4 regions of the Streptomyces sp. GbtcB7 genome follow, and region 4 is predicted to be linked to each of the others. Evidence: riboswitches for the same ligand, from Rfam matches in the RefSeq annotation. Region 4 holds a riboswitch; each other region holds the start of a gene.

What was found. Region 4 has a riboswitch for cyclic di-AMP ahead of KVT44_RS13375 (C40 family peptidase). Riboswitches for the same ligand answer to the same signal wherever they lie in the genome.
Positions count from the first base shown of each region.
Region 1: linked by a shared signal. The riboswitch ahead of KVT44_RS22455 (transglycosylase SLT domain-containing protein) and the one ahead of KVT44_RS13375 (C40 family peptidase) in region 4 are both predicted to bind cyclic di-AMP.
Region 2: linked by a shared signal. The riboswitch ahead of KVT44_RS04775 (M23 family metallopeptidase) and the one ahead of KVT44_RS13375 (C40 family peptidase) in region 4 are both predicted to bind cyclic di-AMP.
Region 3: linked by a shared signal. The riboswitch ahead of KVT44_RS42405 (C40 family peptidase) and the one ahead of KVT44_RS13375 (C40 family peptidase) in region 4 are both predicted to bind cyclic di-AMP.

Region 1 is NZ_JAGXJM010000013.1:159,155-166,966, reverse strand. Features, by position in the region: gene KVT44_RS22475 (CHRD domain-containing protein) at 1-747, opposite strand, end outside; gene KVT44_RS22470 (polyprenyl synthetase family protein) at 941-1,951, opposite strand; gene KVT44_RS22465 (CocE/NonD family hydrolase) at 2,249-4,528, shown strand; gene KVT44_RS22460 (hypothetical protein) at 4,512-4,835, shown strand; cyclic di-AMP (ydaO/yuaA leader) riboswitch at 5,108-5,268, shown strand; gene KVT44_RS22455 (transglycosylase SLT domain-containing protein) at 5,273-5,962, shown strand; partial or broken gene KVT44_RS22450 (HAD family hydrolase) at 6,100-6,903, opposite strand; gene KVT44_RS22445 (FAD-dependent oxidoreductase) at 7,208-7,812, opposite strand, start outside.
Region 2 is NZ_JAGXJM010000002.1:432,111-439,922, reverse strand. Features, by position in the region: gene KVT44_RS04780 (pitrilysin family protein) at 1-1,027, shown strand, start outside; cyclic di-AMP (ydaO/yuaA leader) riboswitch at 1,334-1,494, shown strand; gene KVT44_RS04775 (M23 family metallopeptidase) at 1,507-2,271, shown strand; gene KVT44_RS04770 (GntR family transcriptional regulator) at 2,484-3,179, shown strand; gene KVT44_RS04765 (HPr family phosphocarrier protein) at 3,362-3,643, opposite strand; gene KVT44_RS04760 (bifunctional GNAT family N-acetyltransferase/acetate--CoA ligase family protein) at 3,822-6,641, shown strand; gene KVT44_RS04755 (DUF5998 family protein) at 6,791-7,378, shown strand; gene KVT44_RS04750 (alkaline phosphatase family protein) at 7,378-7,812, shown strand, end outside.
Region 3 is NZ_JAGXJM010000036.1:16,765-24,576, forward strand. Features, by position in the region: gene KVT44_RS42395 (peptidoglycan DD-metalloendopeptidase family protein) at 1-1,324, shown strand, start outside; gene pcrA (DNA helicase PcrA) at 1,420-3,966, opposite strand; cyclic di-AMP (ydaO/yuaA leader) riboswitch at 4,282-4,454, shown strand; gene KVT44_RS42405 (C40 family peptidase) at 4,462-5,631, shown strand; gene KVT44_RS42410 (tellurite resistance/C4-dicarboxylate transporter family protein) at 5,727-6,701, shown strand; gene KVT44_RS42415 (hypothetical protein) at 6,782-7,135, opposite strand; gene KVT44_RS42420 (C40 family peptidase) at 7,547-7,812, shown strand, end outside.
Region 4 is NZ_JAGXJM010000006.1:319,494-327,305, reverse strand. Features, by position in the region: gene KVT44_RS13375 (C40 family peptidase) at 31-1,464, opposite strand; cyclic di-AMP (ydaO/yuaA leader) riboswitch at 1,521-1,691, opposite strand; gene KVT44_RS13370 (diacylglycerol kinase family protein) at 1,807-3,168, opposite strand; gene KVT44_RS13365 (response regulator transcription factor) at 3,471-4,175, shown strand; gene KVT44_RS13360 (HAMP domain-containing sensor histidine kinase) at 4,172-5,656, shown strand; gene KVT44_RS13355 (hypothetical protein) at 5,704-6,102, shown strand; gene KVT44_RS13350 (hypothetical protein) at 6,102-6,341, shown strand; gene KVT44_RS13345 (PP2C family protein-serine/threonine phosphatase) at 6,344-7,531, opposite strand; gene KVT44_RS13340 (FAD-dependent oxidoreductase) at 7,707-7,812, shown strand, end outside.

The DNA of each region.
Region 1 (7,812 bases), on a different contig from region 4:
GATGTCGCCACCGAGCAGCGCCGCGACGTCACGCTGAGCGAAGGCGTAGCCACCGCCCTCGGCGGGCTTGCACTCGTAGATCTGCTTGCCCTTGACCACGGACGCCTGGAAGTTGCCGAGGGCGTCACGGAAGTCGAAGGAGCCGGTGACCTTGTGGAGCTGGCCGCGGACGGCTCCACCCGGGAACTGGGCGGTGTGCAGATTGGCGTAGAACGCCCCCGGGTCGTTCTTCAACCGCTCCAGCAGGGCGGCATCCTTCACCTTCACGGTGCCGACCACGTGGTGGCCCTTGATCCTGCCGAGCAGCTCGGTGAAGTCGATCTTGACGCCGCCGTTGGTGCCCTTGGCGCCCTGGTGGATGTGGAGCATGGTCGGCCTGCCGGTGCCGCGCCAGGTCACGGCGACGGACACCTTGTCCCCCTTGACCTTGATGAACTCCAGCGCCGCGCCGTCCTTGTCGCCGACGGCGGGGCCGCCCTGGACGGGCACCTCGTTGGCGCCACGGAGGCTGGTGGCGAGGATGGTGCCGCCGCTGCCGCCGACGACTCCGCTCTGCGCGACGATGGTCTGGTCGCCTTGCGCCGAGTGGCTCATGCCGCCGTGGTCACTGCGGTGGCTGCCGCCGGCCGCGACCGCCGGAATGACGGCGGCGGCGACACCGGCCGCGGCTGCCACCGCGACACCGGCCATGACCAGGCCCTTGCGGCGCTTGTCCGACATGGCATTGAACGTGGCGTTCGATTCCATGATTCTTTTTTCTCCCCGTAATGCAGCCGACGCCCCCTGCGTCAGCTTCTGTACGGGAGTACGGACCGATTCCTACCCTGGACTCAATCCAACAATGTGACGTGCATCACAGCGAGGAGGGCCCACGTCTGCACCAGGAAGGGCGTACGCCGAGATCCGGGGAGGGCGTACGTCAGTGGCTCGCTCCGGGCACCTATCCGGCCCGGTGCACCACCGCGTCCACCAGCTCCATGAGCGCCGCCTTCGCATCGCACTCGGGGAGCGGAACGAGCGCCGCGCGGGCCTCCTCCGCGTACCGCACGGTGTCACGGCGGGCCTGCTCCAGCGCGGGATGCGCCCGCAACAGGGCCAGCGCCTCCGCGTGCCGGTCGTCGTCCGTGAGGTCGGAGTCGAGCAGCTCGCACAGCGCGATGTCCTCGGCGAGACCGAGCCGCTCCGCCCGCTCACGCAGCCGCAGCACCGGCAGCGTGGCGATGCCCTCGCGCAGGTCCGTACCGGGCGTCTTCCCGGACTCGTGCGAGTCGGAGGCGATGTCCAGCACATCGTCCGCGAGCTGGAAGGCGACGCCCAGCCGCTCCCCGTACTGCGTCAGCACGTCCACGACCGTCTCGTCGGCGCCCGACATCATCGCGCCGAACCGGCACGCCACGGCGACCAGCGAGCCGGTCTTGCCGCTGAGCACGTCGAGGTAGTGGTCGACCGGGTCGCGCCCGTCGCGCGGCCCCGCCGTCTCCAGGATCTGTCCGGTGACGAGCCGCTCGAACGCCTCGGCCTGGATACGGACGGCCTCGGGCCCGAGGTCGGCCAGGGTGTGGGACGCGCGCGCGAAGAGAAAGTCGCCGGTGAGCACGGCGACCGAGTTGCCCCAGCGGGTGTTCGCGCTGGGCACGCCGCGCCGTGCGTCGGCCTCGTCCATCACGTCGTCGTGGTACAGGGTGGCGAGATGGGTCAGTTCGACGACCACGGCCGAGGGCACGACACCCGGCGCGTAGGGGTCACCGAACTGCGCGGCGAGCATCACGAGCAGCGGACGGAACCGCTTCCCGCCGGCGCGCAGCAGGTGCTGCGCGGCCTCTGTGATGAAGGGGACCTCGCTCTTGGTGACTTCGAGCAAGCCCTCCTCCACAGCCGTCAATCCGGCCTGGACATCGGCTTCGAGAGCCTGGTCCCGCACGCTCAGCCCGAACGGCCCGACGACGGTCACGAGAGGTTCTCCTGTCTGCTGACGATCACATGGCGAACTCGGTCGATCATTCGGTCGATGACACGGTTTGTCGATGTGTCGCTGCCATCACTCAAGTCAGCGTATCCGGTCACGTTTCGATCACCACGAGCGCCCACCGTCCCCACTGCCGACTTCCTCCCGACTTCCCTCTCCCCCGCCACCCGATGTCCCCCGAGCGGCAGACAGTCCCACACCCGGGCGGTACGGGATCACGGGCGGTATGTTCTTGATCAGTCGATATGACCCGATATTGGACGCATCACCCAGGACACCGTGATGAGCATGCACATCCGTACGTCCTTCTCGCACGAGACGACTCGCGAGGATCTGTGGATCCCTCTCCCAGACGGCACCCGCCTGCACGCGCGCGCGTGGCGCCCGCTGACCGACGCGCCCGTCCCCGCGCTCCTCGAATATCTCCCGGACCGGCTCACCGACCGGACCGCGCCACGCGACTGGCAGCGCCACCCCTGGTACGCGGGCCACGGCTACGCGTCCGTCCGGGTGGATGCCCGCGGTTTCGGCAACTCGGAGGGCGCGCCGGCGGACCCGTACGGGGAGAGCGAGCGGGCCGACGGGGTGGAAGTGATCCACTGGCTGGCGGACCGGCCCTGGTGCAGCGGCGCGGTGGGCATGTTCGGCATCTCCCGGGGCGGCTTCACCTCCCTCCGGATCGCGGCCCTCGCGCCCGAACCGCTCAAGGCGATCGTCACGGTCTGCGCGACCGACGATCCCTATGACAACGACGGGCACCGCATGGGAGGTTCCGTCCTCGCCGTCGAGACGCACGCCCGGGCGGCCACGGCGCTCGCCGACGTCGCCCGTCCGCCGGATCCGGCGCACGTGGGCCAGGTGATGTGGCGCGACATGTGGGTGAAGCGCCTGGAGACGGTGGAGCCGTTCATCCATACGTGGCTGTCCCACCCGACCCGGGACGCGTACTGGCGCCACGCCGGTGTGCGCGAGGACGGGGGATACGGAGGGATCCGGGCCGCCGTGCTCGCGGTGGGCGGCTGGCACGACCCGTCCCGCGACACGGTGCCGCGGCTGGTCGAGAGCCTTCCCGCCGAGCGCGTGCGCGGCCTGATCGGCCCCTGGTGCCACCAGTACCCGGACCGGGGCCTGCCGCCGGGCCCGGCGATCGGCTTCCTCCAGGAGACGCTGGGGTGGTGGGACCACTGGCTCAGGCCGACCGCTACGAGCGTCCCCGAGCCCGACCCCGAGCCCGAGCCCGACCCCGACGCGATCGGCCATCCCGACCTCGGTGTGTTCAGTCCCGACCTCGGTGTGATCAAAAATCCGGGCCCCGGCGCGACCGCCGATCCGGACCCTGGCGTGAACGACGAACCAGGGCCCGGCGTGAACGACGATCCGGACCCCGAGGTGAACGACGATCCGGACCCCGGCGTGAACGACCGTGACGTCATGGCGCAGCCCCTCCTGCGCTCCTACGTCATGGCCGCACACCCCCCGGCGACGACGTACCCGTCCCTCCCCGGCCGCTGGGTGGGCGACACCGCCTGGCCCTCCCCCTCCGTGACCCCGATCGCGTACGCGCTGCGGGGCGCACCGGTGCTGGTGCGCTCCCCTCAGCACACGGGCGTGGACGCGGGCCGCTTCCGCCCCGTCGGGAACGACGCGGACCTGCCGCCGAACCAGCGGGAGGAGGACGCGAGGTCGGCCTGCTTCGAGTTCGAGGTCCCGGGGGAGACCTGGATCCTGGGGCGCCCCAGGGTCCGCCTCCGTCTGACGTCCCACTCCCCCTGGGGCCAGGTGATCGCCCGGGTGTGCGACGTCGCTGCCGACGGTTCCTCGACGCTGGTGACCCGGGGTGCTCTGAACCTGTCAGCGCGCTACGGCCCCAACCAGGCGGTCTCCTGGAAACCGGGCTCTACGGAGGACGTGGTTTTCGACCTGACCGCCATCGGCTACGCGTTCCCGTCCGGCCACCGCATCCGGCTCTCCTTGTCCTCCGCCTACTGGCCGTGGATCTGGCCCCAGCCGGGCTCGGCGGCGGGGTTCATCCTGGACCCGGCGGGCAGTTCCCTCGAACTTCCGGTGCGAGCAAGGGAGTCGGACCCGAGGATCACCTTCGAGGAGCCGGAGCAGTCCGAACCCCTGGGAGTGACGTCCCCGGCCACCCTTGACGAGCCCCGCCCCGAACGCCTGGTCGCCCGTGACGTGGCGAGGGGCGAGTGGCGTTTGGAGGTCGACCCCCGCCAGGACGGCACCCGTGTCCACCCGGACGGCCTCGAATGCACGGAGGACGCCCGGGACACGTACACCATCGACGAGTGGGACCCGCTCTCCGCCCGTACCCGCTCGACGAGGTCGATCCGTCTGCACCGCCCGGAGCTGCCCTGGGACGCACGGGTCGAGACACGCTCCGAACTCGGCTGCGACGACCGGGAGTTCATCACCTCGAACGAGCTGATCTGCAAGGACGGCAACGAGGTGGTCTTCCATCGGACGTGGGAGAGAAGAATCCCCCGGACGGCGGACTGGAGGCCCGACGGCGGCATGGGCAACCCTGAGGAGCATGGCGCGGACCGGTGAGTTCCTGATGGCCCTGGACGAGGGGATGCTCGCGTACTTCCGCGAGATGGCCGACGAGATGGTCACGCGTTTCGGGATTCCCCGGGCCGAGGCGGTGGCGAGGATCAACAGGGCTTACGCGGGGCAGGAGTTCGGGCTCTACCCGGACCTGATGTGCCACGAACTCCCCGAATACTGGGCCTACGGCCTCTACTTCAAGCCCAACACCGGCCGGCTCCCCGACGACGACCCCGACACGGACCAGTCCGTGTGGGAGGTACGCCCGGCTCCGCCCGCGGGCTCACCGGCCTGGACACTCGAAGCCTGATGTCCGTTTTGCCGCCAGTGCCGCTTTATTTCTGCTTGGTCGCGTGAATTGGGTCACTCCCATGCGGAGTGGGCTCTTTATCCCCTCTTGACGACTCCCCCTTTGCATAAGGCAAGTTGAGCGTCACGTTCCGGATTAATCGGGCATTTTCGCCCTCATATTGCGCAGGTGAAAGCGATCTACACCGGGAAATGAGGGCTTGTTCCGGACATGTGCTCTCGCATACGTTCACGTCGATCCGGACGGACCGCCCAATCCTGCCGCCGACCGGAATATCCCAGCCACCCACACACACGCACGGCAGGAGCGGGGGACCCAGGTAAGCCGCCGATCCGGACACCGGAACGGCTAGGGGTGAAGTCGCACACACCGTGCGGCCGGGCAGCTCCCGCCCGAACCCGACAGCTCACTTCGCAGGCGCCGGAGAGGAATTCGCCATGTCCGCACGAGGCAAGCACCGCAGCTTCAAGATCCACAGCATGCTCACTCGGGGCATCCTCGCCGCGGGAATGGGCGGAGTCGCACTCGCCCTTCCGCTCGTGGGCGCGACCTGCGCGCAGGCCGCCACGGCCACCACCACCGATGTCCAGCTCATCACGTACAAGGTGGTCGCGGGCGACACCCTGGCCAAGATCGCGCAGAAGTACCCCAAGAGCGGCGGCGCGGCGAAGCTGTACGCCGCCAACCGCGCGGTCATAGGCCCCGACCCGACGACGCTCCGTCCGGGCCTCACCCTGACCGTGGGCACCAAAACCGTCCAAATCCCCACCAAGGCGAAGACGGCGCCCACCACCTCGAAGACGTACGCGAACAACCTCGACGGATGGATCAAGCACTCGCTGGACGTCATGGCCCGCGCCAAGATCCCCGGCACCTACAACGGCATCCACCGCAATGTCATGCGCGAGTCCTCCGGAAACCCCCTGGCCATCAACAACTGGGACTCCAACGCCAAGGCCGGCATCCCCTCCAAGGGCCTGCTCCAAGTCATCGACCCGACGTTCAAGGCCTACCACGTGCCGGGCACGTCGATGAACATCTACGACCCGGTCGCGAACATCACGGCGGCCTGCAACTACGCGGCGGCGAAGTACGGCTCGATCGACAACGTCAACGGGCCCTACTGACAGGACTGGTGGGGCTGGTTGGACCGGTAGGGCTGGTACGACTGCCGGGGCTGATGCGGTTGATGAGGTCGGAGAGACTCGGAGAGCTGCCGGGACGCACCGGGCTCTCCGGACTCCCGGAACCGATCCGACCGGCACGGGAACAGCCGCTCCAGCACCACCGCGATCCCGTCGCCCTCGTTCGACAGCGTCACCTCGTCGGCCACCGCCTTCAGCTCCGGATGGGCGTTGGCCATGGCGACACCCCGGGCGGCCCAGTCGAACATGGGGATGTCGTTGGGCATGTCGCCGAAGGCGATGGTGGCGGCGGGAGTGAGACCGAGGTGGGCGGCGGCGAGCGCCAGACCGGTCGCCTTGGTCACGCCGCATGGCTGGAGTTCGACGGTCCCCGGCCCCGACATGGTGACGGTGGCCAACGAGCCCACCACACCCCGGGCCGCCGAGGCCAACTCGTCGTCGGACAGCGACGGGTGACGGAGCAACACCTTGCTGATCGGCTCCGTCCACAGGTCGTCGCGGTGACGCACCCGTACCGCCGGAAGCGTCGGATGCGGCATCACGTACCCCGGCTCGATGAGCGTCAGCCCGTCCACGCCGTCCTGGTCCACCGCGGCGTAGAGCAGCCCGACCTCCGCCTCGATCTTGCCGAGCGCGGTCTCCGCGAGTTCCCTGTCCAGGGTCACCGACCACAGCAGTCGGTCCGCCGCCGCGTCGTACAGCTGCGCCCCCTGCCCGCACACCGCCAGCCCCGCGCCGCCGAGTTCGTCGAGCAACGGTCGTACTCTCGGCGCCGGGCGCCCTGTCACGACCAGGTGTCGGGCGCCCGCCTCGGCCACCCTCTCCAACGCGGCCCGGGACCGGTCGGAGAGGGTGTCGTCGCCGCGGAGCAGCGTTCCGTCCAGGTCAGTGGCGATAAGTGAATATGCAGTCGGAGCGGCCATGATCCGAAGAATACGGATCGAACGACTCGTCGGCCCGGCGTGAACCGGACGACGTCCGGTATCCCGTCAGCAACGCCGTTCACCGTACGGGGCGTACCGGGCGTACAAAGTGCACGTCCGCCCCCGCCCACCGATGCGGACGGTACGAAAAGACTCCGAGCGGAATGTCACTCCAGAGGATGACGCGGCTGCGGTGACTGTGGCCGCCTGAGCCCAACACGAGCTCCGACGCGGCGGGTTGGGCCCCGCTCACGGCGTGGCCCACCAGTCACCGACCCCTCCGGCCGTACTGGCCCCGGTCACCTCACCCGTGCGCGCTCGCCAAGTGCTTGGCCAGCCGCGGCGAAGCGAACTCCGTACCGCACACGAACCGCATCACCGGCCCGTACGAAGCCGCCGCCGGCAACCCCGTGAAGTACAGCCCGGGCACCGAGGAGCAGTACCCCGCACCGAGCTTGGGAGTGCCGCGGCTCACCGCGAGCGCCGTACGCAACTCGTGTCCCAGGAAGTCCATCGCGGCGATGTCGACGCGATAACCGGTCGCCGCGATGACATGGTCGGCGGCGAGCTCCTCGCTCCGGCCGCCCAGGGTCTGCACGGAGAGGACCGGACGCCCGTCGGAGACGTCGGCGCGAACGATCCCGGAGACCTCGCTGACCTCGACCTTGCCCTCGAAGCGGTCGCGCAGCCACCACGCCCCGAGGGGGCCGAGCACCCGGCGGACCAGGTAGTGCCGGGCCTCGGCGGGCAGATAGCGGTAGGGGTGCGGGTAGTAGCTGAGCGCCCACAGGGACCAGGCGCGTCCGAAGGGCGACTCGGGACGCAACTTCGGCTGCTTCCAGGGCGGTGCGCCGAAGGCGACCCTGCCCCGTCCCCGGGACACCACCCGCACCTGCGCGCCCGCCTCCG
Region 2 (7,812 bases), on a different contig from region 4:
GGCGCTCGGGCTGCTCGCCGACGCCCTGAGGGCACCGGCGTTCGCGGAGAGCGAGGTCGAGCGGCTGGTGCGCAACCGGCTCGACGAGATCCCGCACGAGACGGCCAACCCGGCCCGGCGTGCCGCCAAGGAGCTCTCCAAGGAGCTGTTCCCGGCGACCTCGCGCATGTCGCGCCCGCGCCAGGGCACCGAGGAGACCGTCCAGAAGATCGACTCGGCGGCCGTACGCGCCTTCTTCGACAAGCACGTACGTCCCGCCACGTCCGTCGCCGTGATCGTCGGCGACCTGACCGGTGTCGACCTCGACGCGCTGCTCGCCGAGACGCTCGGCGACTGGACCGGTTCGTCCGCCGAGCCGCGCCCCGTGCCGTCAGTGGCCGCCGACGACACCGGCCGTGTGATCATCGTGGACCGCCCCGGCGCGGTCCAGACGCAGCTGCTCATCGGCCGTGTCGGCGCCGACCGGCACGACCGTGTGTGGCCCGCCCAGGTGCTCGGCACGTACTGCCTCGGCGGCACCCTCACCTCGCGCCTGGACCGCGTCCTGCGCGAGGAAAAGGGCTACACCTACGGTGTGCGGGCGTTCGGCCAGGTCCTGCGCGCCGCGCCGGACGGAACCGGTATCGCGATGCTCGCCATCAGCGGCTCCGTGGACACCCCGAACACCGGCCCCGCGCTCGACGACCTCTGGAAGGTACTGCGCACCCTCGCGGCAGAGGGCCTGACGGACGCCGAGCGCGACATCGCCGTACAGAACCTGGTGGGGGTGGCGCCCCTCAAGTTCGAGACCGCGGCGGCCGTCGCGGGCACGCTCGCGGACCAGGTCGAGCAGTACCTGCCGGACGACTACCAGGCGACGCTGTACCAGCAGCTCGCCGCGACCGGCACCGTGGAGGCCACCGCGGCCGCCGTGAGCGCCTTCCCGGTGGACCGTCTGGTGACCGTCCTGGTCGGCGACGCCGCGCAGATCCGGGAGCCCGTCAAGGCCCTCGGAATCGGTGAAGTGACCGTCGTTTCGGCGGAGTAGAGGTTCACGGAGTAGAGGTTCAGCGGCTCAGTGGGGGCCGGCTGTAAGCCGAGCCGCACGCGGAGCGGACGAGCGTGACTCCGTAGGGCCCGGGTGACTGAAGAGTCGCCCGGGCCCCTTTTTGATCGGATTTCCGCTCGGGTTCTCGCTCGGACTTCATCCCCAAGATGTCCGTATTGGTAGGGAGGTTGCCTGTCTGCCCTGTGGCATGCACTACAAAAGCCGTGATCCGTTTGTTGATTGAAAGACGCCCCGTCTAGCGTCGGTGCGGCTGTTCGTCAGGCAGTGCGCCGCGCCCGCGGCACCGGACAGTCATCGCCGAGTCCCCGTACGGCGCGAGCCAGGGGAGCCGGGGACCCACACGTAGTCCCTGGGGTGAATCGGACGCCCTCCCTGGAGGGGGTCCGTAGGAGACCTTCCTGCTCCGAACCCGTCAGCTAACCCGGTAGGCGAGAGGGAAGGAAAGGATCAGCCCCTACATGGCGTTCACCTGTGGCCCCGGGAAACACCGCCGTCCGAGCCGCGTGAAGCGCTCCACCACGAACGCTGTCGGCGTCGCCGCGCTCACCACCACCGGTGTCATCGGAACCCTGGCCGCCCCGGCACTCGCCGCGGACGCCTCCGTCGAGCAGACCGGGCTGACCCAGGCCGTCACCCTCGGCGACAACGTCGCCGCCCAGATCGACGCGCAGGCCGCCGCCCAGCAGCGCGCCGCCGACGAGGCAGCCGCGCGCAAGAAGGCCGAAGAAGCCGCGCGCAAGAGGGCCGCCGAGGAGGCGAAGAAGGAGCGCGAGGCCAAGGAGCGTGCCGCCCGCGCCGCCGAGCGCAAGCGCCTCAACACCTTCGTCCTGCCGATCACCGGCTCGTACATCTCCACCGGCTACAAGACCGGCGGCAGCCTCTGGTCCTCCGGCAGCCACACGGGCGTCGACTTCCACGCCGCCTCCGGGACCTCGGTCCACGCGGTCGGCTCCGGCACGGTCGTCACGGCCGGCTGGGGTGGCGCGTACGGCAACCAGATCGTCCTGAAGATGCACGACGGCACCTACACGATGTACGGCCACCTGTCGTCCATCGGTGTCTCCGTGGGGCAGACGGTCACCCCGGGCCAGCAGATCGGCCTCTCCGGCTCGACCGGGAACACCACGGGGCCGCACCTCCACTTCGAGGCCCGTACGACGGCGGAGTACGGCTCCGACATGGACCCGGTCGCCTATCTCCGCTCGCACGGCGTGAACGTCTGACGCTCGCACACCCCGAACGTCTGACGACCGGCGTCAACACTTCCGAAGCCCCGGCTCCCTCCAGCCGGGGCTTCGTCGTTTCGAACGACTGTCTGTCCAAAAAATATCCATGGATTCCGGCCCGCCATCGGAAATTCCGGTTCTCTGCAATAGAGTCACTGAACAAGCGTCAATCGACCGCGTTTCGCGGGGATTAAGGCGGAGGTCCGGTCATGCGCATTCCCGCGCACTCGGTATGCACGGCGATCCGTGACGACATCGTCGCGGGTGTCTACGAGCGCGGCAGCCGGCTCACCGAGGAACTGCTCGCGCGACGCTATGGCGTCTCGCGGGTCCCCGTGCGCGAGGCCCTGCGCACGCTGGAGGCCGAGGGCTTCGTCGTCACCCGTCGGCACGCGGGCGCGTGCGTCGCGGAGCCCACCGAGCAGGAGGCCGCGGACCTGCTCGAGATGCGCATGCTCCTGGAGCCGCTGGGCGCCGCGAGGGCCGCTCAGCGGCGCACCGAGGCCCACCTCAAGGTGCTTCGAGGCCTGGTCAGACTGGGTCAGGAGCGGGCCAGGAGGGGGAACAGCGAGGATCTGCGCTCGCTCGGCGGCTGGTTCCACGAGACTCTCGCGCAGGCCTCCGGGAGCCCCGCGCTGACCTCCACGCTGGCCCAGCTGCGGCACAAGATCGCCTGGATGTACGCGGTCGAGGCGCCGGCCAATCCGGCGGAGTCCTGGGCGGAGCACGGCGGGATCGTGGACGCGGTGGCGCGCGGCGACAGCGAGCGGGCGCGGGCCGTCACGGCGCTGCACGCCGAGCGTGCGACGGTCGCTCACCGGCTGCGTTTTCCCGGTGGGGGAGATCGTCCGGAACGTGTGAGGACTTCGCAACATCCCGTAAACATGACGGGCGTGCGTCATTAACACCGGCGCCGTATACAAAGAGGGGTAATTCGCGGGGGATTATTTCTGCTGCCCGCAATTGGAAAAAGCGAAGGGCCCGCCCGATGTTTTCAGGCGAGCCCTTCGAATGCGCGCGGGGCGGGTCTTTTGGTGCGAAGGCCACTCCCGCCATCAATTGAGGAACCCCGCTCGGAGGCTCTTTCTCAGACGGTCTCGGGGAGCTCCTCGAGACCCTCCGCCACCAGCTTCGCCAGCCGGTCGAGCGCGGCGTCCGCGCCCTCGGCGTCCGAGGCGAGGACGATCTCCTCGCCGCCCTGGGCGCCCAGGCCGAGGACCGCCAGCATGGAGGCCGCGTTGACGGGGTTGCCCTCCGCCTTGGCGATCGTCACGGGGATACCGGAGGCCGTGGCCGCCCGGACGAAGATGGAGGCGGGACGGGCGTGGAGGCCCTCGGCCCAGCCGACGTTGACGCGGCGCTCAGCCATGTGATGCTGCCCTTCAGGTGTTCAGGGTTGTCTAGACCAGTGTTCCACAACGTGAAGCGAGTCCGGGCAGGGTGTTGTTCCCGTCCCGAACTCCGCGTCGGATCCCGGCCTGGATCCGACTTCGGTGCCCCTAGCCTGCCTCGCGCCGTTGTCGGACGCGAGCCGTACTCTGGGGCCCATGCAGACCTCGTCGGACCGGCACGAGTACCCCTCCCACTGGGAGGCCGACGTGGTGCTGCGCGACGGCGGCACCGCCCGCATCAGGCCCATCACCGTCGACGACGCCGAGCGGCTGGTGAGCTTCTACGAGCAGGTCTCGGACGAGTCGAAGTACTACCGCTTCTTCGCGCCCTACCCGCGCCTGTCCGCCAAGGATGTCCACCGCTTCACGCACCACGACTTTGTGGACAGGGTGGGACTCGCGGCCACGGTCGGCGGCGAGTTCATCGCCACCGTACGCTATGACCGTATTAATGCCGATGGACGGCCCGCCTCGGTACCCGCGGACGAGGCCGAGGTCGCCTTCCTCGTGCAGGACGCCCACCAGGGCCGCGGCGTCGCCTCGGCCCTCCTGGAGCACATCGCGGCCGTCGCCAGAGAGCGGGACATCCGCCGTTTCGCCGCCGAGGTACTGCCCGCCAACACCAAGATGATCAAGGTGTTCACGGACGCCGGGTACCAGCAGAAGCGGCACTTCGAGGACGGCGTCGTACGCCTGGAGTTCGACCTCGAACCCACCGACCGCTCGCTCGCCGTGCAGCGCGCGCGGGAGCAGCGCGCCGAGGCGCGGTCCGTGCAGCGACTGCTCGCGCCCGGCTCGGTCGCCGTCATCGGAGCGGGCCGCACCCCCGGCGGAGTGGGACGCAGCGTCCTCGACAACCTGCGCGCGGCCGGCTTCACCGGGCGGCTGTACGCCGTGAACAAGGCACTCCAGGAGAAGGAGCTCGCCGGCGTCCCGGCCCACCGCTCCGTCCGCGACATCGCCGAGCCCGTCGACCTCGCGGTCGTCGCCGTACCCGCGCCGTACGTCCCCGAAGTCGTCGCGGAGTGCGGCGAGCACGGGGTGCAGGGCCTCGTGGTCGTCTCCGCCGGGTACGCCGAGAGCGGCCCCGCCGGACGCGAGCGCCAGCGCGCACTCGTCCGCCAGGCGCGTACGTACGGGATGCGCATCATCGGACCGAACGCCTTCGGGGTCATCAACACCTCCCCCGAAGTGCGCCTCAACGCCTCGCTCGCGCCCGAGATGCCGCGCCCCGGGCGGATAGGCCTGTTCGCCCAGTCCGGCGCGATCGGGATCGCACTGCTGTCCCGGCTGCACCGGCGCGGCGGCGGCGTCACCGGCGTGACCGGAGTGTCCACCTTCGTCTCCTCCGGGAACCGGGCGGACGTGTCCGGCAACGACGTGCTCCAGTACTGGTACGACGACCCGGACACCGACGTCGCCCTGATGTACCTCGAATCCATCGGCAACCCGCGCAAGTTCACCCGGCTCGCCCGGCGGACGGCGGCCGCCAAGCCGCTGGTCGTGGTCCAGGGCGCGCGGCACGCCGCCGCTCCCCAGGGGCACGCTGTACGGGCCACCAGGCTGCCGCACGCCACCGTGTCCGCGCTGCTGCGGCAGGCCGGGGTGATCCGGGTCGACACGATCACCGAGCTGGTCGACGCGGGGCTTCTGCTGGCCCGCCAGCCGCTCCCTGCCGGACCCCGGGTGGCGATCCTCGGCAACTCGGAGTCCCTGGGGCTGCTGACCTTCGACGCGTGCCTCGCCGAAGGACTGCGACCGCTTCCTCCGCTGGATCTGACCACGGCGGCCTCGGCGGAGGACTTCCACCGGGCGCTGACGAAAGCCCTCGCCGATGACAGGTGCGACGCCGTGGTGGTGACCGCCATACCGGCCGTGGGGGAGACGTCGGCCCAGGACGCGGCCCTGGCGGAGGCCCTGCGATCGGCCTCGGCCTCGGCCCCGGCGAAGCCGGTGCTCGTGGTGCACGTCGAGCTCGGCGGGCTCGCGGAGGCCCTGTCGGCGGCGGCCAGCACCGCACCACAGGCGGCGTCCACGGCACCCGGCGCGGGCCAGGCACCCCGTCCCGCCGAACGCCCGGCCACCGCGGTCAGCGGCCCCGCGGAGGCGAGCCCCCGGCTCATCCCCGCCTACCCCGCCGCCGAGCGCGCCGTCCGTGCCCTCGGCGAGGCCGTGAAGTACGCCCAGTGGCGGCGCGAGGTGGCCGACCCCGGCAAGGTCCCCGAGTACGAGGACATCGACGAGAAGGGCGCCGCCGAGCAGATCGACGAGCTGCTTTCCCGGGGCTCGGGACTGACGCTCGCCCCCGAGGACGCCTGCGTGCTGCTCGGGCGGTACGGCATCGACGTACACCGGGCACTGCCCGCGCCGACGCCCGACGAGGCCGCGGCGGCCGCGCGCACCCTCGGTTACCCAGTGGCCCTCAAGACCACCGCACCGCACCTGAGACACCGCGCCGACCTGGGCGGCGTACGCCTGGATCTGACGGACGAGGCGCAACTGAGGAGGGCGTACACGGAGTTGACCGACCTCTTCGGAACGCCGGAGGTGCTGCGCCCGGTCGTGCAGGGCATGGCGCCGCGCGGGGTCGACACGGTCGTACGGGCCGTCATCGACCCGGCGGCCGGAGCGGTGCTCTCGTTCGGCCTGGCCGGAGCCGCGTCGGAGCTGCTCGGGGACACGGCACACCGGCTGGTTCCGGTCACCGACCGGGACGCGAGCTCGCTGGTCCGGTCGATCCGGACGGCGCCGCTCCTGTTCGGCTGGCGTGGCTCGGCGCCGGTCGACACCGTGGCCCTCGAAGAGCTGATGCTGCGCGTCTCGCGGCTGGTCGACGACCACCCGGAGGTCGTCGCCGTCTCCCTGGAGCCGGTGGTGGTCGCCCCGCGCGGCCTGAGCGTGCTCGGCGCCACCGTGCGGCTGGCCCGCGCCCCGGTCCGCGACGACCTCGGCCCCCGCACGCTTCCCGTGGTCTGACCCTTACCGGTCCCGTCGTCTGAGCCGTGCCAGCCCGTCGTCCGAGCCGTACCGGCGCCCGCGGCCGTCGAGGATTCGTTCTGATCCGTCCACGACAGACACCCGCGAGCGGTGCCTCGCAGTCAGTGGGCCACCGTAGGATGGACGTCATGGCCAAGACCAGTACGACGACCCAGGGGCTGCGAGCGGCGATCGAGCGCAGCGGCTACTACCCGGCCCTCGTGGCCGAGGCGGTGGAGGCCGCGATCGGCGGCGACACCATCCGGTCGTACCTGGTCCACCAGGAGACGACGTTCGACGCCAACGAGGTGCGCCGGCACGTGACCGTGCTCGTCCTCACCGGCAACCGCTTCATCGTGAGCCACACCGACGAGCAGAACGCGGACACGACCTCCCCGACGCCGTACGCCACGACCTCGACCGAGTCCGTGAAACTCGGCCGGATCTCGTCGGTCGTCGTCAGCCGGGTCGTCGCCAACCCCGAGTCGTACACGCCGGGCACGCTGCCCCGCGAGGTCGTCCTGACCATCGGCTGGGGCGCGGTCTCCCGCATCGACCTGGAGCCCGCGGCCTGCGGCGACCCCAACTGCGAGGCGGACCACGGCTACACGGGCAACTCGACGGCGGACGACCTGAGCCTGCGCGTCAGCGAGGCCGGGGACGGCCCGGAGACGGTGCGCCAGGCCCTCGCCTTCGCGCAGTCCCTCTCCGAGGCGACCGCGGACATCACCCGCTGATGGCGCTGCCCACCTGGGACCACCCGGAACCGCTGGCCATCGATTCCGCGCCCGTTCCCGAGTACGGCGCGGGCTCGCTCGCCGATCTGCTGCCCACGCTCGCCGCCGGCATGGGCGTCCCCGGCATGACCACCGCCATACCGGAACTGACCGAGGCCGACCGGAACTGCGTCTTCCTGATCGACGGTCTCGGCTGGGAGCAACTGAAGGCGCACCCGGACGAGGCCCCCTTCATGAGCTCCCTCCTCGGAAGCTCCCGCGGCGGCACCGGCCGCCCGATCACCGCGGGTTACCCGGCGACCACCGCGAGTTCCCTGGCCTCCGTCGGCACGGGCCTGCCGCCCGGCGCGCACGGCCTGCCCGGCTACACCGTGCGCAACCCGAGGACCGGCGAGCTGATGAACCAGCTGCGCTGGAGTCCCTGGACGGAACCC
Region 3 (7,812 bases), on a different contig from region 4:
ATACGACGCCACGCAGTGGAGCACCGGCAGCCACCAGATGCCGCACTACGACCCGTACGCCGCACAGCACCAGGCCGCGTACGACACGGGCGCCTACGACACCACCGCCTGGGCGAGCGGATACCAGCAACTCGCCGACATCCCCGCGCAGCACCCGGGCCCCGAAGGCACCGGCCAGTGGGACGCGGCCGCCTGGCTCCAGGCCGAACAGACCGGCCAGACCCAGCAGTGGACCGCGCACACCCAGGAGACGGGCGCGTACGACGCCACGCAGTGGAACACCGCGGGCGAACACGACCCGTACGACGGGTACGAGCAGCACCAGCAGGCCGAGTCGTACGAGCAGCAACTCGCCGCCGAGGCCTACGAGCATCAGCCAGCGCCCGAGTCCGACGTGGACGACCAGACCTTCGACCGGCCCTTCGACCAGCAGGCGACCGCGACCTTCGAGCAGGTGTCGTACGAGGAATCCGGCACCGCGGAGGACGAGTTCGAGGACGCCGGTGACGCGCAGGACGCGCCGCTGCTGGAGGACATGGAAGAGGTCACTCCGGCCCCCCGTGCCGCCAACCGGTCCGCGTCCCGTTCCCGGCGGCGCACCCCGGCGAAGCGTTCCGCCCTGCTGACCGTCGCGGTGCCCTCGGCCTGTGTGATGGGGGTCGCGGGGATCGCCGCCGCCTCCGTGGGCACCATCGGCGGGAACGACAGCAAGGACAACACAACCCTCAGCGCGGCCGACGGGACCGCGGTGAAGCCGTCGGCCGCCAACAACAAACTGGACACCCAGCTCCAGAGCCTCTCCGCGGGCGCGGACGACTTCGCCGACCGGGCCAGCCGGACGCAGGAACGTATCGACCTCAAGGCTCAGCAGGCCGCCGAGAAGCAGAAGGCGGCGGCGGAAGCGGCTCGCAAGGAGCGGCTGCGGCCGAAATTCGTGCTCCCGGTCACGCAGAGGGGCCTCAGCGCCTACTTCGGCCAGGCCGGCATCAACTGGATGTCCGTGCACACGGGCATCGACTTCCCGGTGTCGTACGGCACGCCGGTGATGGCCGCGACCGACGGCACCGTGCGGACGCAGTGGAACAGCGCGTACGGGAACATGGCGATCGTCACCGCGATGGACGGCACGGAGACCTGGTACTGCCACCTCTCCAGCTACAAGGTTCCGTCGGGGACGGTCGTGAAGGCCGGTGACCAGATCGCGTTCTCCGGGAACTCCGGCAACTCGACCGGTCCGCACCTGCACTTCGAGGTCCGCCCCGCGGGCGGCTCCGCGATCGACCCGCTGCCGTGGCTGCGCAGCCACGGCCTGGACCCGACGTAACCCACGAGGCCTCGGGCCCGACGTAACCCACCGGCCCCTCACCCGACGACGTGACCGAACGCCGTCGCCGGGCGCCAAGCTGCCGCCCCGTAGAACTACAGCTTCTCCACCGGCGCGTACCGCAGCAGCAACCGCTTCGGCTTCGCCTCGCCGAAGTCGACCGTCGCCTCCGCGTTCGCACCCGTTCCCTTCACGCCGACCACGGTGCCCAGGCCGAACTGGTCATGGGTGACCCGGTCGCCGACCGCGAGCGAGACCACCGGCTTCTCGGAGATCCCGCGGCGTGTCGCGAAGCCGGAGGCGCCGGACGCCGCGGACCGCGAACGCGAGGACGACAGCGAGGCAGCCACACCGGAGACGGGCCCCGAGGGCATGGGAGCGGTCGCGCCGGTGCGCTTCCACTCCAGGTGCGTCTCCGGGATCTCCTCCAGGAAACGGGACGGCGGGTTGTACGAGGGCTGGCCCCAGGCGCTGCGCATGGACGAACGGGTGAGGTACAGCCGCTCCCGCGCGCGCGTGATGCCTACATACGCGAGGCGCCGCTCCTCCTCCAGCTCCTTGACCTGTCCCAGCGCGCGCATGTGCGGGAAGACGCCGTCCTCCATGCCGGTGAGGAAGACGACCGGGAACTCCAGGCCCTTGGCGGTGTGGAGGGTCATCAGCGTGATGACGCCGTTGCCGTCCTCCTCGTCCGGGATCTGGTCGGAGTCGGCGACGAGCGCGACACGCTCCAGGAACGCGGAGAGCCCACCGGACGCCGCACCAGCACCAGCAGCCGCCGCACCCGCAGCAGCGCCCGCCCCCGTGCCTTCGCCCTCGCCCTCGCCGGTCTCCTGCTCGAACTCCAGGGCCACGGCGGCGAGCTCCTGAAGGTTCTCGATCCGGGTCTCGTCCTGCGGGTCGGTCGAGGCCTGCAGCTCGGCGAGGTAGCCGGTGCGCTCGAGGACCGCCTCCAGGACGGTCGCCGGGCCCGCGCCGGACTCGACGATCGTGCGGAGGTCCTCCATGAGCGTGTTGAACCGCTTCACGGCGTTCGTCGACCGCGCCGCCATCCCGTACGCCTCGTCGACGCGGCGCAGCGCCTGCGGGAAGCTGATCTTCTCGCGCTGCGAGAGCGCGTCGATCATGGCCTCGGCGCGCTCGCCGATGCCGCGCTTGGGAACGTTCAGAATGCGGCGCAGCGGGACCGAGTCCTCGGGGTTGGCCAGGACCCTGAGGTACGCGAGGACGTCCCGGACCTCCTTGCGCTCGTAGAAGCGGACGCCGCCGACGACCTTGTAGGGCAGGCCGACGCGGATGAAGACCTCTTCGAAGACACGGGACTGGGCGTTCGTCCGGTAGAAGACGGCGACGTCGCCCGCCCTGGCCTCGCCCGCGTCGGTGAGACGGTCTATCTCGTCGGCGACGAACTGGGCCTCGTCGTGCTCGGTGTCGGCGACATAGCCGGTGATGTTCGAACCGGCGCCCGCGTTGGTCCACAGGTTCTTGGGGCGGCGGGACTCGTTGCGCTCGATGACCGCGTTCGCGGCGGTCAGGATCGTCTGGGTGGAGCGGTAGTTCTGCTCCAGCAGGATCGTCGTCGCGTCCGGGTAGTCCTCCTCGAACTGGAGGATGTTGCGGATGGTCGCCCCGCGGAAGGCGTAGATCGACTGGTCGGCGTCGCCCACGACGCACAGCTCGGCGGGCTCGAGCTCGCCCTCGGCGGGCGGCACGTCCTCGGGCCGGTCACCGGCGACCGGGCCGACGAGCTCCCTGACCAGGGCGTACTGCGCGTGGTTCGTGTCCTGGTACTCGTCGACCAGGACGTGGCGGAAGCGGCGCCGGTAGTGCTCGGCGACGTCCGGGAAGGCGCGCAGCAGGTTGACCGTGGTCATGATCAGGTCGTCGAAGTCGAGCGCGTTGGCCTCGCGCAGCCGCGACTGGTACATCGCGTAGGCCTGGGCGAGGGTCTTCTCGAAGCCGTCGGCGGCCTGGGCGGCGAAGTCCTCCTCGTCGATCAGCTCGTTCTTCAGGTTCGAGATCTTGGCGCTGAAGGACTTGGGCGGGAAGCGCTTGGGATCGAGATCCAGATCACGGCAGACGAGCGCCATCAGCCGCTTGCTGTCGGCGGCGTCGTAGATCGAGAACGAGGAGGTGAAGCCGAACTTCTTGCTCTCGCGGCGCAGGATTCGCACACACGCGCTGTGGAAGGTCATCACCCACATCGCGTTCGCGCGCGGGCCGACGAGCTGCTCGACGCGCTCCTTCATCTCGCCCGCGGCCTTGTTCGTGAAGGTGATCGCGAGGATCTGGCCGGGGTGGACATGGCGCTCGCCCAGCAGATGGGCGATGCGGTGGGTGAGCACCCGGGTCTTGCCGGAGCCCGCGCCGGCCACGATGAGCAGCGGGGAGCCGGAGTGCACCACGGCCGCGCGCTGGTTCTCGTTCAACCCGTCCAGCAGGGCCGCCGGGTCCACGGCGGGGCGGTGCGCGCCGTCGCGGTAGTAGGCGTCCCGGCTCGCGGGCACGTCGAAGCGGCCGCCGAACAGGTCGTCCGGAAGCGGCTCCGGCGCCCCGTCCTCGGGCGGCGGCGGGGGCTCTTCCTCGTGGGCCCCGGAAGGCTGGAGGTCCGCCAGAAAGCTGTCATCAAAGAGGCTGCTCATCGCTCTCCGAGTCTAGGCGGCCCCACTGACAACCCGCGGCCACCCTGGAAACCCGACCGGTTTTTCCGCGACCGCGCATGATCGCTTTCCGTGACCGCGCATGATCTCTTTCCGTCGCCCTTTCCGCCGCGGACGCCGTCACCGTTCAGGATCGTTTCATTACGGTCAGCCACAGTCAGTCCCGATCAATGGCCCTCAGGATCAAGGTCACAAAAATGTATCGGGCATATCGCACATCAAACTTCACAGAACACTTATGAGTTGGCTAGCGTGCCGGGCAGGCCGCTCGACCCAACCGGCGAACATCGCCGGGCCGTGCGGCCTCCGCCGAGTCCGGTGCGCCGTACGGCAGCCGGAGCCGGGGACCCAACCGACCTTGGGGTGAATCGGTCCAACTGTCCGCTGGGACAAGGACCGTAGGGCAAACCTTCCGGAATCACCCGCCCGAACCCGACAGCTAACTCGGTAGGCGGAAGACGGAAGGAGTCGCCTCTCTTGGCGTCGCATCGCAAGTGGAGTCCTACGGGTACGCGCATAGCGGGTATACGGACCCCCGCCCTCGCCACGGCGGCCCTCACCTCCGTGGCCCTGCTCTCCCAGACGGCGAACGCCGCGCCCTCGGCCGACTCCAAGCCGAGCATCGAAGAGGTCGAGAAGAAGGTAGACGACCTCTACCACCAGGCCGAGGCGGCGACCGAGAAGTACAACGCGACCAGGGAGAAGACCGCGCAGCAGCGCAAGCGCGTCGACTCCCTCCTCGACGACGTGGCCCAGCGCACCGAGAAGCTCAACACCGCGCGCGAGGAGCTGGGTTCGTTCGCCGCGGCGCAGTACCGCACCGGTGCCTCCGCCCCCGACACCGCGACCCTCCTGCTGGCCGACAATCCGCAGGACTACTTCGACCAGACCCAGCTGATGGACCGGCTGACCAGCCGCCAGAAGGTGGCCGTCGACGACTACATCACCGAGCAGGCCGCCACCACCAAGAAGCGCGCGGAGGCCTCCCAGAGCCTGCAGACGCTCACCACGACGCAGAGCGCGCTGAAGACGTCCAAGGCCGACGTGCAGCGCAAGCTCGCCGAGGCGCGCGACCTGCTCTCGAAGCTGACCGCCGAGGAGAAGGCGCGGCTCGCGGCGATCGAGAAGAAGAAGCAGGAAGCGGCCGACCGCAAGGCGGCTGAGCTGGCGCAGCAGCAGGCCGCGGCGGAGAAGAAGGCCCAGGAGGCGGCCGCCCAGCAGCAGACGACCTCCGCGACCACCGGCACCACCGGGACCACCGGGAGTTCGGCCACCGACTCCTCGTACACCGCCAAGGCCGACAAGGCCCTCGCCTTCGCCCGCACCCAGATCGGCAAGCCGTACGTCTGGGGCGCGACCGGGCCCGGCTCCTACGACTGCTCCGGCCTCACCCAGGCCGCCTGGAAGGCCGCGGGCGTCGATCTCCCGCGTACCACCTGGGACCAGGTCAACGCGGGCACGACGGTGCCGCTCTCCGACATCAAGCCCGGTGACCTCGTCTTCTTCTACGACGACATCAGCCACGTCGGCCTCTACATCGGCAACGGCATGATGATCCACGCCCCCAAGCCGGGCGCGTACGTCCGCGAGGAGTCGATCTTCTACGGCGGCGAGTCGATCATCCACAGCGTGGTGCGTCCGGCCTAACGCCTCGACGCCCGCCGCGCGCGCGTGGGGCTCATCGAGCTCCACGCGCGCGTGGCCCGCCGCCAACCCGCTCGAAGGTCCTTAGCATCGGGCCCATGTCAGCCATCTCCCCGCCCGGCACCCGGTGGACCGGCCTGCGCACCTGGTGGGCGCAGAGTCCGCCGGGCGCCGGAGCCGCGATCCTGGCCACCGGCATCATCTCGATCGGGCTGGAGCAGACCGGCTACGAGATCCTGTCCCGGATCGTGCTGGCCCTCGCGGCCGTCGGCTGGCTCGGGCTCGCCGCGGCCTTCGTCGTACGGCTGCTGCGGGAGCGGGAGCGATGGCTGACGGAGGCCGGTACACCGAGCGCGCTCACCGCGGTCGCGGCGACCACCGTGCTCGGCACGCGGCTGGTCACGCTGGGGTGGGAGGTGTCGGCCGAGGCCCTGCTCGCCCTGTCGGCGGCGCTCTGGCCGGGGCTGCTCCTCCTGGTCGTACGGCAATGGCGGCCCCGCATGCCCGGAGCGGTGTTCCTCGGCTGTGTGGCCACGCAGGGGCTCGCGGTGCTGGGCGCGACGCTCGCCGCCGCGACGCACACGGACTGGCTCGCGCACACCGCGCTGGTGCTGTTCTGGCTGGGGCTCGTGCTCTACGCGGCGGCGCTGTTCTACTTCGACTACCGCGAGGTCGCCACGGGCGCCGGGGACCAGTGGGTCGCGGGCGGCGCGCTCGCCATCTCGGCGCTGGCGGGGTCGAAGCTGATCCTCGCGTACCAGGCGAACATCTACCTGTGGAACAACGACGACAACGGCGTGCTGCGCTGGGTGACCGAGGCGCTGCTCGTGCTCGTCCTCGGCTCGTACTGCGTGCTGGCCGTGGCGGAGGCCCTGTGGCCCCGACCGCGCTACGACGTGCTGCGCTGGGCGACCGTGTTCCCGCTGGGGATGACGGCGGTGGCGGCGCTGTCGGTCGCGGCCGCCATCGGCGTCGGTTGGCTCAGGGGGCTCGGGCAGGTGCTGCTGTGGATCTCGGTCGCGGCGTGGCTGGCGGTGGCGGCCGTAGCGGTCAGGCGTCCGCGGGAGCCGTAGCGGTCAGGCGTCTGGAAGCCGCCGTGACCGTCGGGTGTCCGGAAGCGCCGTAGCCGTCCGTGGGGGCCTTCGGGGGGCCGTCAGGTCCAGAGCACCGCGATGAAGATGTTCGCGGTCGTGAGGAGCCCTACGAGCCCGAACAGGCCCTTGTCCACCTTCTCGTCGTCCCGCTTCACATAGACGAGTCCGAGGATCACGATCAGCAGGGCGAGCTTCACGCCGATCTTGATGGTGTTGACCGAGTGGTCGTCGGCCTGGTTGAGGCCGACGAGGGCGACGCCCGTGACCAGCATGGTCAGCGCGCCGTGCAGCATGGCGGGGACGAACCGGGCGGTGCCCTGGCCCATCGCCTTCATCTGGGTGAGGAAACCGCCGAGGAGCGAGGCGATGCCGATGATGTGCAGGCCGACGAAGAGATGGATGAGTACGTCCATGGAGCCGGAGCCTAATCGGCGGCCCTGACCCCTCTTGTCACCGGCCCACCCCCTGTAGACCCGTACCACCTGGGAACCACCGATTGTCCCGGAACCGCCCCATCGGTCATCACACCGCGTGAAGTCGACCGCGCCGGGCCGGGATCACGGTCACATACGGTCGCCCCGCGATCCAGTGGCGCCACTTCCGTACATGACGTTACCGGGACATCACTCTCAGGTTTAGCGTCCTCCACCAGGTGACCGGCTCCCCACCGCCGCCCGGGCCAGGGGCGGCAGCCGGACACCACCGCCGAGAAAGGTCCGGCGGCGGCCCGCTCCCCCTGTGTGGGCCGCCGCCGGACGTGTCCCCATTGACCGCGCTCGTACCCGGCGGTCGTAGGCAAGTCCCCGGGAAGGATGTGGGCCCTCGTGGCAGCGCACCGAAAGCCCAGACAGCGCTCGCTCGGTGGAAACACGGCCCGCACCGCCGCGACCATCGCCCTCGCGGGCGCGGCCACGGCGACGGGCTTCGACGGGACGGGGCACGCGGACCCGCAGCTGTCGCCGGCACAGGTGAAGGCCAAGGTGGACAAGTTGTACGAGGAGGCGGAGGTCGCCACCCAGAAGTACGACGGCGCGAAGGACAAGGCCGACAAGGCCGAGCAGCGGCTGAACGCGCTGCGCGACGAGGCGGC
Region 4 (7,812 bases):
TTTGAGGCGCTGGAGACGTCGCTGCATCCGTCACGCCGGGCGCAGCGCGCTGTGGATCGCCTTCTGTCCGGCGAAGAAGATGGACTCTTCGCGTATCGAGGCACCCGGGCTGGGGGCGTGGATCATCATGCCGTTGCCGGTGTAGAAGCCGACGTGGCTGACGTTGTCGTAGAAGAAGATCAGGTCGCCGAACTGGATGTCGGTCAGGGGAATCGCCGCACCGGCGGTCGCCTGCCCGTGCACGGTGCGCGGGAGTGCGACCCCGGCGGCCCTCCAGGCGGCCTGGACGAGGCTGGCGGAGTCGTACGAGTCCGGCCCGGTCGCGCCCCAGACGCACGGCTTGCCGATCTGCTCGCGGGCGAAGGCGAGGGCCTTGGCGGCCTTCCCGCCGTACGCCGACTCCGCGGCGCCGACCGCGCCGACGGCCGTGTTGACCGCGCCGGTGTAGGCGCCGGTGCCTACGGGCATGCCCGCGGCCAGGGGCATCCCCGCGCCGAGGGACATGTCGGCACCGAGGAGCATCCCCGCACCCATGGACATGTCCGTGGCCGGCGGTACGCCTCTGCCGAGGGACATGTCCGCGCCGGGAGGCATGCCCGCGACCAGGGGCATCCCCGCGCCGAGGGACATGTCCGCGCCGAGCGGCATCCCCGTACCCATGGACATGTCCGCGCCGAGAGGCATCCCGGTGCCGAGGGACATGTCCGGGCCGAGAGCGGTCGACTGCTGTCGCTGCCATTCCTCCGCGGCCTGCCGGCGAGCCTGGTCCTCCGGGGTGGGCCAGACACCCTCGGCCGGACGTGACTCGATCGCCGCGGGCCCGGGGTTCCACCGTGCGGCGTGCTTGGACACCAACTCACGGGCCAGCGCCAGCTTGCGCTGGATCTTCTCCTTGGACGTCTTCAACGAGGACTGCCCCGGTCCGGCGGGCAGCGCGGGCAGCAGGGCCGTGGCGGCCTCCTGCGCGGGTTGCGGCGCAGGCTCCGGCGCGGCCGGCAGCGCGGCGACGGCCCTGCCCGTCAACTCGGCCACGGGCCCGGCGGCCGCCTCGGCGGAGGGGCCCGCGGTCAACTCAAGAACGGGGCGGGCGGTCAACTCCCGCCCACGGTTGGTGAGCCCGTCCTCCGGCCGCTTCGCCGGGCCCGTGGGCCGCGCCTCGGCCGGGCGGTTCGGCATCCGGTCGGCCGGCAGCCTGGCCGGCGCGGACGGACCCAGCTGCGTGCGCGCCGCGTCGAACCAGGTCTTGGTGATGTCGTCGAGGGCGGGGTCGCGGCGCCTGCGCGCGGTTTCCGGCGCCGGGTTGACGCGGCTTCGGCTCCCCGTGGTCATCGCGCGGGTCCCGTTGACGAACCCGACGGCGTTCTCGGCCTGGTCGTAGAGGGAGCTGATCCGCTGCTGCACCTCCTCGCGGCTCGGACCGTCCGCGCCACTGAGGGCGGCCGTCGCGCGTGCGGAGTCGGGCATGCCAGGGAGGCTGTTGCCTCCGGGGCGCGGGGTTCGTTCCGGCGCCATGGGAGCCGTACTCCTTCCGTACTCCGCCTACCGGGCCGGCTGTCGGGTTCGGGCGGAAGATTCCGGAAGGCATGCCCTACGGCCCTTGCCCGATCGGGCAGTTGGGCCGATTCACCCCAAGGTCGGTTGGGTCCCGGTTCCTGTTGCCACGGGGGCACCGGATTCGGCGGAGGTCGCGCGACCCGGCGAGGTTCGCCGGAGGGAGTCGTGCGGCCTACCGCCAACTTAGCCAATTTGTGTGCCTGGTGTGAAGATTGGAGCGCGAACTGTCCGATATGTAATTGTGACCTTCGTCTACGTGTCCCGGCCACGACCAGGATGTCGTACGACCGCTGTTCGCCCCATGGTCGCCGCGAGCGTGCGCAATCGGCGCCAGTCCAAAGGGGGTTGGGCCTCCGGCACACCGGGCCGTTCCTTGGGGACGCGGACGCGCAGGGCGCCGGGTTCGACGCGGCAGTGGACCGGGGCGGGCAGGACCAGGGCCTCGCCGTCGATGCCGGCCTCGATCTCCGCGCGGTCGGCGTCGATGACCACCTCACGGGTGGTCAGGACCGCGAGTCCGTCCGGCGCGGGGTCCAGTACGAGCGCGGCGGCCTCGGCCGCGCTGTCCACCGTGATGCCGAGGACACCGAGCAGCCCGGAGTCGAGCCGTTCGCGGCGGCCGAGACCGGCCGGATCGTTGGTGCGGTAGGGGTTGTTGCTCACCAGTACGGCCTGCGGGGCGTCGAGCGTCGTGTCGCCGGCGCGGGCGGTCAGTCGCGGCCCGCGCTGGCGGGTGAGCAGGTCGGGCAGGAGGTCCAGGATGGTGCCGATCTTGTCGTCGCGGTACGCGGGGCTCTGCACGACCGCCGCGTACGCGCCGAAGGAGGCGTTGTTGACGAACGGGTGGCGGCCGGCGAAGCCGAGGTCCACGCGGAGTTCGACGCCGTCGGTGAGGGCGTCCAGACAGGTGGCCGGGTCGTCGCGGTCGAGGCCGAGGTCCATGGCGAAGTGATTGCGGGTGCCGGCGCAGACCACCAGGAACGGCAGACCGTGTTCGGCGGCGACGGCCGCGACCAGCGCCTGGGTACCGTCACCGCCGGCGACGCCCAGCAGATCCGCGCCGTCCGCGACGGCGGCCCGGGCCAGCGCGGTGACGTCCTGGTGCTTGTCCGGGTCGAGGAGCACGACCTGCGCGCCGAGCCGCTCCGCCTTCTCCCGCAGTCCGAACTTCGCCACCTTGCCGCCGCCGGAGTGCGGGTTCATGAGGAGGAAGGGGCGCCGCGGCGGTGGTGCCCTGCGTTCCTTCGGGCGCGGGGCGCGCGTCCGGTCGCTCCGCAGGGCGTACCGGCCGCTCCAGACGGCCACGGTCCACAGTGCCAGGGACACGGGAACGGCCCAGAGCAGCCCGGCCACGGCGAACAGGGTGAGCACGGCGCCGGGCGCGACGGCCGCCAGCACGGCCGCCACCCAACGGAGCGGGCCGCGCCGGGTCAGCGCCCACCACAGCGCCGCCGCCGTGACGGCCACGCCGAGGAGCGCGGCAAAGAGCAGCAGTACGCCGTCCACGCCTCCGTAACCGAGCGGCAGCAGCACCGCCAGCGCCGCCGCGACCAGCGCGGCCCTGGCCGCCCACCGTTTCCCGTGGCCGACCTGCGCGCTCGTGTCCACACCCATCGCTCCTCCACGGACGTCGTAGAAGTCCGGCCCTGGTGGGCCCGGCCGCACGGAGGCCTGGTTCGGCGGGTCGTCGGCTGTGTGCGGGGTCGGCCATCGACGACACAGTCGTATGCAACCGTCGGGTCAGGCCCCGCGCAACCGCCACGCTCCGCCGGGCCCGCGCCGACCGGGGCCGGTCCGAACGGTTCTCACCGAACCCTTGGTCCACCCCTCGGGGCCGGGACCGTCGTGGCTGATGCACGATGGGCGGCGGCGGGCCCCGGCAGTACGCCGGGGTGTGGCGGGGAGGGACAGTGGTGATGAGTGGGCAGCGCGGCCGTGTCCTGGTCGTGGACGACGACGCGGCGATCCGCCGCTCGCTGGAGCGGGGCCTGAGGCTCGGCGGATTCACCGTGGATCTGGCCGACGGGGGCCGACCGGCCCTGGCGGTGGCCCGGCGGACGCCGCCGGATGTGATCGTGCTGGACATCTCGATGCCCGACCTCAGCGGCATCGAGGTGTGCAGGGCACTGCGGGACGAGGACAACGACGTACCCGTGCTGATGCTCTCCGCACTCGACGAGACCGCCGACCGGATCGCGGGCCTGCAGGCGGGCGGCGACGACTACCTCGTCAAGCCCTTCGCCCTGCAGGAGCTGGTCCTGCGGCTGGAGGCACTGCTGCGGCGCAGGCCGCCACGGGACAGCGGCACCGTACGGGCCGGCGGGCTGCTCCTGGATCCCGCCGCCCGCAGGGTGAGCCTCGACGGGCGGCCGGTGGAACTGACCCGCCGCGAGTTCGAACTCCTCCACTTCCTCGCCCGCAACGCCGGCATCGTGCTCAGCCGGGACCAGCTCCTCGATCGCGTATGGGGCTACGACTTCGAGGTGCGCACCGACGCGGTGGACACCTTCGTCAGCTATCTGCGCCGCAAACTGGAGACGTCGGGGCGCTCCCGGATCATCCACACGGTACGAGGCGTGGGCTTCGTCCTGCGCGACGACGACCCGCGGGAGCGGCCGTGAGACTCTCCACTCGGATCGCCCTGGCCGTCGGCGCCACCGTGCCCGTACTGGTACTGGCCACCGGCTGGCTGCTGCTGCGGCTGGTCGCCGCGGATCTGCACGATCAGCAGGACACGCATCTGCGTGAGCGCGCGGTGGCCGTCGCCAAGGACGCCCGGAGTCTGCTGCGCGCGAGCGCCGCCGACCGGTCGGCGGCGGTGGAGCAGGCCCGCGAGCGCCGGGTGTTCACCTCGGCCCTGGACGTGGGCGTACGACTGATCGGCCCCGAGGAGACCTTCACGGGCGGCCCGCAACCGGCGGCCGACGTGGCGCTGCCCGCCAGGGCGCCCGTGCCGGTCACCCTCCGTGCCGACGGCAGGAGCTGGCGGATCCTGTCGACCCGGGTGACGGGGGCGCGCCCCGGTGTGCGCGGCACCCTGTGGCTGTTCGCGTCCGACACCGCCGCCGACACCCAGGTGCGCCTGGTCCGACGGCGCGCGGTGACCGTCGCCCTGCTCGCCGCGCCGCTGTCCGGGCTGCTCGCCTGGGCCGTCGCCACCCGGGCGAGCGCGCCGCTGCGCCGTCTGCAACGCCGGGCGAGCGGCCTCGACCCCCGCTCCAGTTCCACCCGCCTGGACCACACCCCGACGCGGATCGCCGAGGTCGACGACCTCGCACACACCCTGCAGACCGTCCTGGCCCGCTACGACGAGCAGGCGCTCAGGACCGCCGAGGCACTGGCCACCGCCCGCTCCTTCGCCTCGGCGGCCTCGCACGAACTGCGCACCCCGTTGATGAGCATGCAGACCAACCTGGAGATCCTCACCGAGCATCCGGAGCTCGCCGGACCCGACCGCGACGAAGTGCTGCACGACCTGAGCCGCGAACACGCGCGCCTCCTCGGGGTCCTCGTCATGCTGCGCGACCTCGGCCGCGGAGACCTCGTCGAGGCGGACGCCTTCGGCCCGGTCGACCTCGCCGACCTCGTCGAAGCGAGCACGGAGGAACAGCGGCGACGCCATCCGCACGCACGGGTGACCGGCCACTGCGCACCGAGGCTGCGCGTACACGGCTGGGAGGCGGGACTGCGGAGCCTGGTGGACAACCTGCTCGTCAACGCCCTGGTCCACGGACACACGGACGGGCAGCCCCCGCAGGTCGAGGTGACCTTGCGCGCGAGCGGCGCCGACGCGCTCCTCGTCGTCGAAGACCGGGGCCCTGGCATCCCGCCCGCGCTGCGCACCGAGGTCTTCGAACGCTTCCGCCGCCGACCGGACAGTCCCGGCTCCGGCCTCGGACTGACCCTGGTCGCCCAGCAGATCGCCCTGCACCGAGGTGGGATCCGGGTACTGGACCGGCCCACGGGTCCGGGTACCCGCGTCGAGGTCACCCTGCCGCTGAGCGACGGCACCGCGGACACGGGGGCCACGCTTCCGTTCCCGCGCAACTGGATGATCACGACCGCCGACCGGCCACAAGAATTCCACAAAGACGGCTCCTAGCTTTCCCGGCGAGAGGGCAGTCGCCCGTGAACGTGGAGGAGTTCGTCATGCCAAGCACCAGGAAGACCGTGATCTCGGTCGTCTCGTTGGTCGCCGCCGGATCGCTGTTCGGCGCCGCCACCGCCGACGCCGCGACTCCCGCGCCGTCCGGCACCCCCACGGGCGACGGCGCGGCGGCGCTCTGCAAGCGCGCGCCGAAGATCGACCGGCGGATCGACCGGATCCTCACCCGGCTGCGCGCGGACGCTTCCCAGCGTGGCTCCATCGCCCGTCTCGAGCAGCGGGTGGCGAACGCCAAGTCCGCGGGGCACACCCAGATCGAGACCTACCTGAACGACCGGCTCACCGTCCGGCGTTCCCTGGTCCCCACCCTGGAGACCCGCCAGAAGGACCTGGCCGACGTCGAGAAGTGGTGCGGCGCCCACGACAACGGTCGTACGAACTGATGCGCGCGCGCCACACCGTGCCGGCCGTACTGGCCGCCCTGCTGTTCCTGGCCGGCTGCGGCCATGGCGGGAGCGCACAGAGCACGCAGGGCACGCACAGCACACAGACCGCACAGGGCACGCAGACCACTCGGCAGCCCGCACCCACCTCCTCCGCGGACCTCGGTCACCTGCGGAAACTCGTCGACGACGCCGATTCCGCGGCGAGCGCGGCGGAGTCGGACATGGCCCGGGAGTGAGGTCAGCGTTGCGCCGACGGGGGCGATCCGGCGGGATGGAGCCGGTGGTGGCCGTCGACGGAACGGGTGGCGAAATGCGGTCGATGCGGGTGGTGGGAGGCGGCGCGTTCGATGATCAGGAGGGCGGCGTCGTCGCCGGGGTGGTCGCCGACATGCGCGAGGAGGTCGTCGTGGATGTGCCGCATCAGGGCGTCGGGGCTGGAGACGGGAAAGGAGGCGACCCGCTCGAGGAGCGGGTAGAAGACGCCCGACGGTGAGCGGGCTTCGATGACGCCGTCGGTGTAGAGCAGGAGGATGTCACCGGTTTCGAAGGTGAACCGGTCGGGTCGGTGGCTCGCGGCGGGCAGCTCGCACATGCCCAGCGGGGGGAGGGGGTGGCGCGGGTGCAGGACCGTGACCTCCTGGTTGTGCAGCAGGAGAGGCGGTGGATGACCGCAGGTGATCATCCAGGCGTCCGGCCCCTCGTCGGGGATGTCGAGCACGAGAGCGGTGATGAAGTGCTCGCCCGGGTCGTTCTTGGTGTCGGCCACGTCCTCCAGGTCGCGGCACACGCTGACCTCCAGTGCCGCCGTGAGCTCGGGCAGGGTGGCGTACCGGTGAGCGCCCTCGCGGAACGAGCCGAGCACCACCGAGGCCTCGCCGATGGAGGCCAGCCCCTTGCCGCGTACGTCCCCGATGATCACCCGCGTGGAGGGCTGGGCGGCGCGGGAGACCGCGAACAGGTCGCCGCCGATCTGCGTCTCGTCCTCGGCGGCCAGATACAGCCAGGCCACGCGCAAGGGCCCGATCCGGCGGGGCGGCGGTCGCAGCAGGACCCGCTGCGCCGTCTCGGCCACCGACCGTGCCCGGCTCAGCTCCCGGGCACGCCGCTCGCGTACATGGCAGACGAAGACCACCAGCGCGGAGAGCACGGTCAGGGCGATGATCTGCGAGACGTGGTTGGCGGTGGTCAGCCCGCCGTGGAACACCGCGATGAAGACCTGGGCGGCCACGGCCAGCGCCCCCACGGCCGCGGTCAGTCGTGGTCCGGCCAGGGAGGCGGTGAGGGCGGGGGCGATGACCAGCAACGGACCCAGGTGGACGTTGGTCGGGGAGTGGAGGTCCACCACCGTGATCACTACGATCAGCGCGAGTGGGATTGCCACCAGTCCGCGGCCCGACGGCTGCTCCACGAGGCGGTCCACTGACACACGCCGGACACCCACGTATCCCATTTTGCCCCCGATTCCGAGGCCCGTGCTCCCCAACGATCAGTCATAAGATCGGCTTATGGGGTCATAGATCCAACCCGGCTACTGACTAAGGTTTGCCTTAGTTTAGGCTTCCCGACGAGCCACCCTGCCACCGTTCGAAGGGAACCTGATCATGCCTCGCCCTCTGCGGGTAGCCATTGTCGGAGCCGGCCCCGCCGGGATCTACGCTGCCGACGCGCTGCTGAAGTCCGCAGTTGCGGTCGAGCCCGGTGTGTCCA